2 linked regions of the Massilia litorea genome follow. The protein of the gene in region 1 interacts with the protein of each later gene in a pairwise test. Links are inferred from orthologs where the notes say so. Each region holds a gene or a part of one and is shown in the gene's direction. Other genes may lie near its edges. The genes, in order: LPB04_RS12990 and LPB04_RS22815.

Region 1 (3,257 bases):
GATGCGGGAATTGTTCGGGCCGATGGGGTTGTTGCGGGCGCGCTGAGAGGCGGTTTCGATTGCGGGCGCGATCGTCCAGAAGTCGCGTATCACCGCGTGGGCAGCGCGGACGGCGCGTCTGTTCGATCGTCAGGGTGGAGCTGCCCACCCTACGGCAGCATCCAAAAAGCCTCGCTAACCAGGTCCGCCGTTTTTGGGGCCGCCAAGACAAGCCCCCCGGAATTTGCTATACTTGACTAAATCGTTCAACTAATCCGGTCTTTCTGCTTCAGCACCGAAGACCTGGAAAAGTGGATGCGAAATGAACAAGGGCAATATTTTAACATTACCGGGGTTGTGATGCGTCTGACCACCAAAGGCCGTTTTGCTGTCACTGCGATGATCGATCTTGCCCTGCGCCAGGGTACGGGTCCGGTCACGCTGTCGGGCATCAGCCAGCGCCAGGCCATTTCGCTGTCCTACCTCGAGCAGCTGTTCGGCAAGCTGCGCCGCCACGAGATCGTCGAATCGATCCGCGGGCCGGGCGGCGGCTACAGCCTGGCGCGTCCGGCGGAAAAGGTGACGGTGGCCGACATCATCATCGCCGTCGACGAGCCGCTCGACGCCACCCAATGCGGGGGCAAGGAAAACTGCCACGGGTCGGACGCCGCCAGCGGCATCCGCTGCATGACCCACGACCTGTGGACCACGCTGAACGCCAAGATGGTCGACTACCTCGATTCGGTCTCCCTGCAAGACCTGGTCGACCAGCAGAAGCAGAAAGAACAGAACGTCGTGGTGGTGCACCGCACCCCCACCGCCACCAAAATTGAAGCATGACTGGAGTGAACTGATGAACGCGCCTTTGGACAAAAAAATCGAGCAGAGCTTCGTGACTGCGCCACATTTCCCGGTCTATATGGACTACTCGGCAACGACGCCGATCGACCCGCGCGTGGCGGACAAGATGATCCCCTTCCTGCGCGAGCAGTTCGGTAATCCGGCATCGCGCAGCCACATGTATGGCTGGTCGGCCGAGGCTGCCGTCGAAGAGGCGCGCGGCCACGTCGCCGCCCTGGTCGGCGCCGATCCGCGCGAAATCATCTGGACCTCCGGCGCCACCGAATCGAACAACCTGGCCCTGAAGGGCGCGGCCCAGTTCTACAAGACCAAGGGCAAGCACATCATCACGGTGAAGACCGAGCACAAGGCCGTGCTGGACACCGTGCGCGAGCTCGAGCGCGTCGGTTTCGAAGCCACCTACCTGGAGCCGCAGGACAACGGCCTGATCACCGTCGAGCAGCTGGCCGCGGCAATCCGTCCGGACACGATCCTGGTCTCGGTCATGCTGGTCAATAACGAAATCGGCGTGATCCAGCCGATCGACGAAATCGGCGAACTGTGCCGCTCGAAGGGCATCATCTTCCACTGCGACGCCGCCCAGGCGACCGGCAAGGTGCACATCGACCTGAACAAGACGAAGTGCGACCTGATGACCTTCACCGCCCATAAAACCTATGGTCCGAAGGGCATCGGCGCCCTGTACGTGCGCCGCAAGCCGCGCGTGCGCCTGGAAGCGCAGATGCACGGCGGCGGCCACGAGCGCGGCCTGCGCTCGGGCACCTTGCCGACGCACCAGATTGCCGGCATGGGCGAAGCCTTCCGCATCGCCAAGGAAGAGATGGACAGCGAGATCGTGCGCATCACCGCGCTGCGCGACCGCCTGGCCAAGGGCCTGATGGAGATCGAAGAGGTCTACATCAACGGCGACATGGAACACCGCGTGCCGCATAACCTGAACGTTTCGTTCAACTATGTCGAAGGCGAGTCGCTGATCATGGCGATCAAGGACATCGCCGTGTCGTCCGGTTCGGCCTGCACCTCGGCCAGCCTGGAGCCATCCTACGTGCTGCGCGCCCTGGGACGCAGCGACGAACTGGCGCACAGCTCGATCCGCTTTACCATCGGCCGCTTCACGACCGAAGAAGACATCGATTTCACGATCGAACTGCTGAAATCGAAGGTCGGCAAACTGCGCGAACTGTCGCCCCTGTGGGACATGTTCAAGGACGGGATCGACATCAGCACGATCCAATGGGCAGCCCACTAATCAGTACGGAACGCATTAAGAGAAGATAAGGAGCACTACCATGGCATATTCGGACAAAGTACTCGACCACTACGAGAATCCACGCAACGTCGGCGCCTTCGACAAGGGCGATGACGCCGTCGGTACCGGCATGGTCGGCGCACCGGCCTGCGGCGACGTGATGAAGCTGCAGATCAAGGTCAACGAGCAGGGCCTGATCGAAGACGCGAAGTTCAAGACCTATGGCTGCGGTTCGGCCATCGCATCGAGCTCGCTGGTGACCGAATGGGTGAAGGGTAAAACCCTGGACCAGGCACTGGCCATCAAGAACACGCAGATCGCCGAAGAACTGGCGCTGCCGCCGGTCAAAATCCACTGCTCGATCCTGGCCGAAGACGCGATCAAGGCCGCGGTCGCCGACTACAAGACCAAGCACGCAACTGCGCAGTAAAGTTGATTCATTAGCTAGAACCAAGCTGGAGAGGAACGCATGGCAATCACACTGACCGAAAAAGCGGCGAAGCACATCAACCGCTACATCGAGCGTCGCGGCAAGGGCCTCGGGTTGCGTTTCGGCGTGCGCACCACCGGCTGCTCCGGCCTGGCCTACAAGCTGGAGTACGTCGACGAATCGGCGGCCGAGGACACTGTCTTCGAGTCGTTTGGCGTGAAGGTCTTCGTCGACCCGAAAAGCCTGCCCTACATCGACGGCACCGAACTCGATTTCGCCCGCGAGGGACTGAACGAAGGCTTCCGCTTCAACAACCCGAACGTCAAGGACAATTGCGGTTGCGGCGAGAGCTTCCGGATCTAAGAACCTGATGCAGAACCACTTCGAGCTCTTCGGCCTGCCGGCCCGCTTCGACGTCGACATGGCCGCGCTCGACGCGGCCTACCGCGACGTCCAGGGCCGCGTCCACCCGGACCGTTTCGTCAACGCCACCGATGCGGAAAAACGCGTCGCCATGCAATGGGCCACGCGCGCGAACGAAGCCTATCAAACGCTGAAGAACCCGCAGAAGCGCGCGCACTACCTGTGCGAGCTGAACGGCGTCGACCTGCAGACCGAGTCGAACACGGCGATGCCGATGGCTTTCCTGATGCAGCAGATGGAGTGGCGCGAAGAACTCGGCGACGCGCGCGCGGCGAAGGACGCCGACGCGCTGGACGCCCTGGACAAGCAGGTGCG
Region 2 (3,226 bases), 2.2 Mb from region 1 along the record:
GGTGAGTTCGAAGTCGAAGACACCCTGAAAATCCAGGCCGACGTCTTCGGCCACCACGGCGTGCTGCGCAGCGGTTCGCTGAAGATCGGCGACACCGTGGACGCCCAGGTCGACCAGGCCAAGCGTGCGCGCACCATCCGCAATCACTCCGCGACCCACCTGATGCACAAGGCGCTGCGCGAAGTCCTCGGTTCGCACGTCCAGCAAAAGGGTTCGCTGGTCGATCCGGATAAAACCCGTTTCGACTTCAGCCACAATGCACCGGTGACGCCCGAGCAGATCGCCCAGGTCGAGCAGATCGTGAACCGCGAGATCCTCGAAAACCATCCGACCCAGGCGCACCTGATGTCCTTCGACGACGCGGTGAAGCACGGCGCGATGGCGCTGTTCGGCGAGAAGTACGGCGACGAAGTGCGCGTGCTCGACATCGGCTCCTCGAAAGAGCTGTGCGGCGGCGTGCACGTGACCCGCACCGGCGACATCGGCCTGTTCAAGATCGTCTCCGAGAGCGGCGTCGCCGCCGGCATCCGCCGTATCGAGGCGGTGACGGGCGAGGGCGCGCTGGCGTGGGTACAACAAACCAACGCCAGGCTGCTGGCCGCCGCCTCGGCCCTGAAGACCGGCCCGGACGAACTGCCGTCGCGTATCGCCCAGGTGCAGGATCAGGTCAAGCTGCTGGAGAAGGAAGTCGCAGCGCTGAAGTCGAAGCTGGCGTCGGGCCAGGGCGACGAGCTGGTGAACCAGGCGGTCGACGTCAACGGCATCAAGGTGCTGGCGGCGACGATGGACGGCGCCGACGTCACGGGCCTGCGCGAGACCATGGACAAGCTCAAGGACAAGCTGGGCACGGCCGCTATCGTGCTGGCCAGCGTGCTTGATGGCAAGGTCAGCCTGATCGCCGGCGTGACCAAGGATGCGACCGGCAAAGTCAAAGCCGGCGAGCTGGTCAACTTCGTCGCCCAGCAGGTGGGCGGCAAGGGTGGCGGGCGTCCGGACATGGCGCAGGCCGGTGGTACCGATCCGTCGGGGCTGCCAAACGCGCTGGCCGCAGTCGCGGGCTGGGTCGGCGAACGCGCTTAAGCAACGCCTGGGTGGACGGTTTTTCCGTCCACCCAGGTTTCATCGGCATCGTTCCGGTGCGTCACTGTGCTGGAACGGTGCAAAAACGATCGCTCGATCGCACCTGAATTAACATTCCAGAAGTGCCGGAAAACCTTGGCGCCGTTGCCACATTCCGCATCGCACCGTGTGTGTACCCGGGGCATCCATCCTGCAGAATCCCCTCCGCCTCGTCAATTATTCCTCAGTCAAGCTTTCCTCAGCACATCTATTACGGTTGTGGCAATGCAACAATTCGTGACTATTTTGGTGCGGCGCGTCATAATCCGGGAATTGGAGTAGACTCCGAACCTAGTATCACCACCTAAGCAGGCATGCGATGAGCGACACGATTCTCGACACCGATACGATTCAATTCCAGAAGGACCTGGACGCGCGCGGCCTGAACTGCCCGCTTCCTATCCTGAAAGCCAAGAAGGCGCTGGCCGAAATGGCCACCGGCGAGGTGCTGCGCATCACGGCCACCGACACCGGTTCCGTGCGTGACTTCCAGGCTTTTGCCAAGCAGACCGGCAACGCGCTGCTGTCCCACTCGCACAGCAATGGCGAGTTCGTCTTCCTGATGCGCCGCAAGTAAGCGCCGTCCCGGCGGGGTGCTTGCTGTGCCCCCCGCCAGCTTCCCCTTTTGTTATACGAACGCACGTTTTGGAAGCATCCCTCTAGCCAAAAATCGCACGATCGTGCTTTAATTCAGCCTTGATTCTGTTTATCTCTTATAATCTAGGCCACTTTAGCCCCGTCTACCTTTTCATTTTTTCAAAGGCACACCTATGAAAGTCCTGGTACCCGTCAAACGCGTGGTCGACTATAACGTCAAGGTCCGCGTCAAGTCCGACGGCAGCGGCGTGGATATCGCCAACGTCAAGATGTCGATGAACCCGTTCGACGAAATCGCGCTCGAAGAAGCGACCCGTTTGAAGGAAGCCGGCAAGGTCACCGAAGTCGTGGCCGTCTCCGTCGGTGTGCCGCAGTGCCAGGAAACCCTGCGCACCGGCATGGCGATCGGCGCCGACCGCGGCATCCTGGTCGAAACCAACGGCGAAACCGAGCCGCTGGCCGTGGCCAAGATCATGAAGGCGCTGGCAGATAAAGAGCAGCCGCAGCTGATCATCCTGGGCAAGCAGGCGATCGACGACGATTCGAACCAGACCGGCCAGATGCTGGCGGCCCTGCTGGGCTGGCCGCAAGCGACCTTCGCCTCCAAGGTCGTGCTGGAAGACGGCAAGGTCACCGTGACGCGCGAAGTCGACGGCGGCCTGGAAACCGTTTCCTTGACCCTGCCGGCCATCGTCACCACCGACCTGCGTCTGAACGAGCCGCGCTACGTCACGCTGCCGAACATCATGAAGGCCAAGAAAAAGCCGCTGGAAACGATCAAGCCGGAAGACCTGGGCGTCGACGTCGCGAACCGCCTGAAGACCCTGAAGGTCGTCGAGCCGGCCAAGCGCTCGGCGGGCATCAAGGTGCCGGACGTCGCCACGCTGGTGCAGAAGCTGCGCACCGAAGCCAAAGTCATCTAATAAGGAAACATCATGGTCGCACTCGTTATTGCTGAACACGACAATGGCTCCCTCAAGGGCAGCACCCACCACACCGTGACCGCGGCCGCCCAGTGCGGCGGCGACGTCCACGTGCTGGTCGCCGGTTCCAACTGCGGCGCCGCCGCCGAAGCCGCCGCGCAGATCGCCGGCGTCTCGAAAGTGCTGGTCGCCGACGCGCCGTATTTCGCCGACGGCCTGGCCGAAAACGTGGCCGAGCAGATCCTGGCCATCGCCGGTTCGTACTCGCACATCCTGGCGCCGGCCACCGCCTACGGCAAGAACATCCTGCCGCGCGTCGCCGCCAAGCTGGACGTGGCCCAGATCTCGGAAATTACCAAGGTCGACTCCCCTGACACCTTCGAGCGTCCGATCTACGCCGGCAACGCCATCGCCACCGTGCAGTCGAGCGACGCGGTAAAAGTCATCACCGTGCGCGGCACCGGCTTCGATGCTGCCGCCGCTACCGGTGGTTCGGCTGCCGTCGAATCGATCGCTGCAGCAGCCGATTTCGGCAAGTCGGCTTTCGTGGGCCGCGAGCTGGCCAAGTCGGACCGTCCGGAACTGAC

Evidence for each region.
Region 2: the proteins of LPB04_RS12990 (region 1) and LPB04_RS22815 interact in binary tests that used the Escherichia coli proteins (3 or more experiments, as listed by UniProt). The link is inferred for Massilia litorea from one-to-one orthologs.

Annotation. Positions count from the first base shown.
Region 1 is NZ_CP062941.1:2,909,083-2,912,339, forward strand. Bases 23-2,960 are described here. They hold LPB04_RS12990 (IscS subfamily cysteine desulfurase), read left to right. Parts: upstream 23-832; coding sequence 833-2,089; downstream 2,090-2,960. Other genes in these bases: LPB04_RS12980 (uracil-DNA glycosylase family protein), read left to right, coding at 23-46; iscR (Fe-S cluster assembly transcriptional regulator IscR), read left to right, coding at 340-819; iscU (Fe-S cluster assembly scaffold IscU), read left to right, coding at 2,130-2,519; iscA (iron-sulfur cluster assembly protein IscA), read left to right, coding at 2,559-2,882; hscB (Fe-S protein assembly co-chaperone HscB), read left to right, coding at 2,890-2,960. Also shown: more of LPB04_RS12980, read left to right, coding at 1-22; more of hscB, read left to right, coding at 2,961-3,257. UniProt on the Escherichia coli protein: Master enzyme that delivers sulfur to a number of partners involved in Fe-S cluster assembly, tRNA modification or cofactor biosynthesis. Catalyzes the removal of elemental sulfur from cysteine to produce alanine.
Region 2 is NZ_CP062941.1:5,077,238-5,080,463, reverse strand. Bases 161-3,067 are described here. They hold LPB04_RS22815 (sulfurtransferase TusA family protein), read left to right. Parts: upstream 161-1,438; coding sequence 1,439-1,696; downstream 1,697-3,067. Other genes in these bases: LPB04_RS22805 (electron transfer flavoprotein subunit alpha/FixB family protein), read left to right, coding at 2,652-3,067; LPB04_RS22810 (electron transfer flavoprotein subunit beta/FixA family protein), read left to right, coding at 1,890-2,639; alaS (alanine--tRNA ligase), read left to right, coding at 161-1,080. In the rest of the region: more of alaS, read left to right, coding at 1-160; more of LPB04_RS22805, read left to right, coding at 3,068-3,226. UniProt on the Escherichia coli protein: Sulfur carrier protein involved in sulfur trafficking in the cell. Part of a sulfur-relay system required for 2-thiolation during synthesis of 2-thiouridine of the modified wobble base 5-methylaminomethyl-2-thiouridine (mnm(5)s(2)U) in tRNA.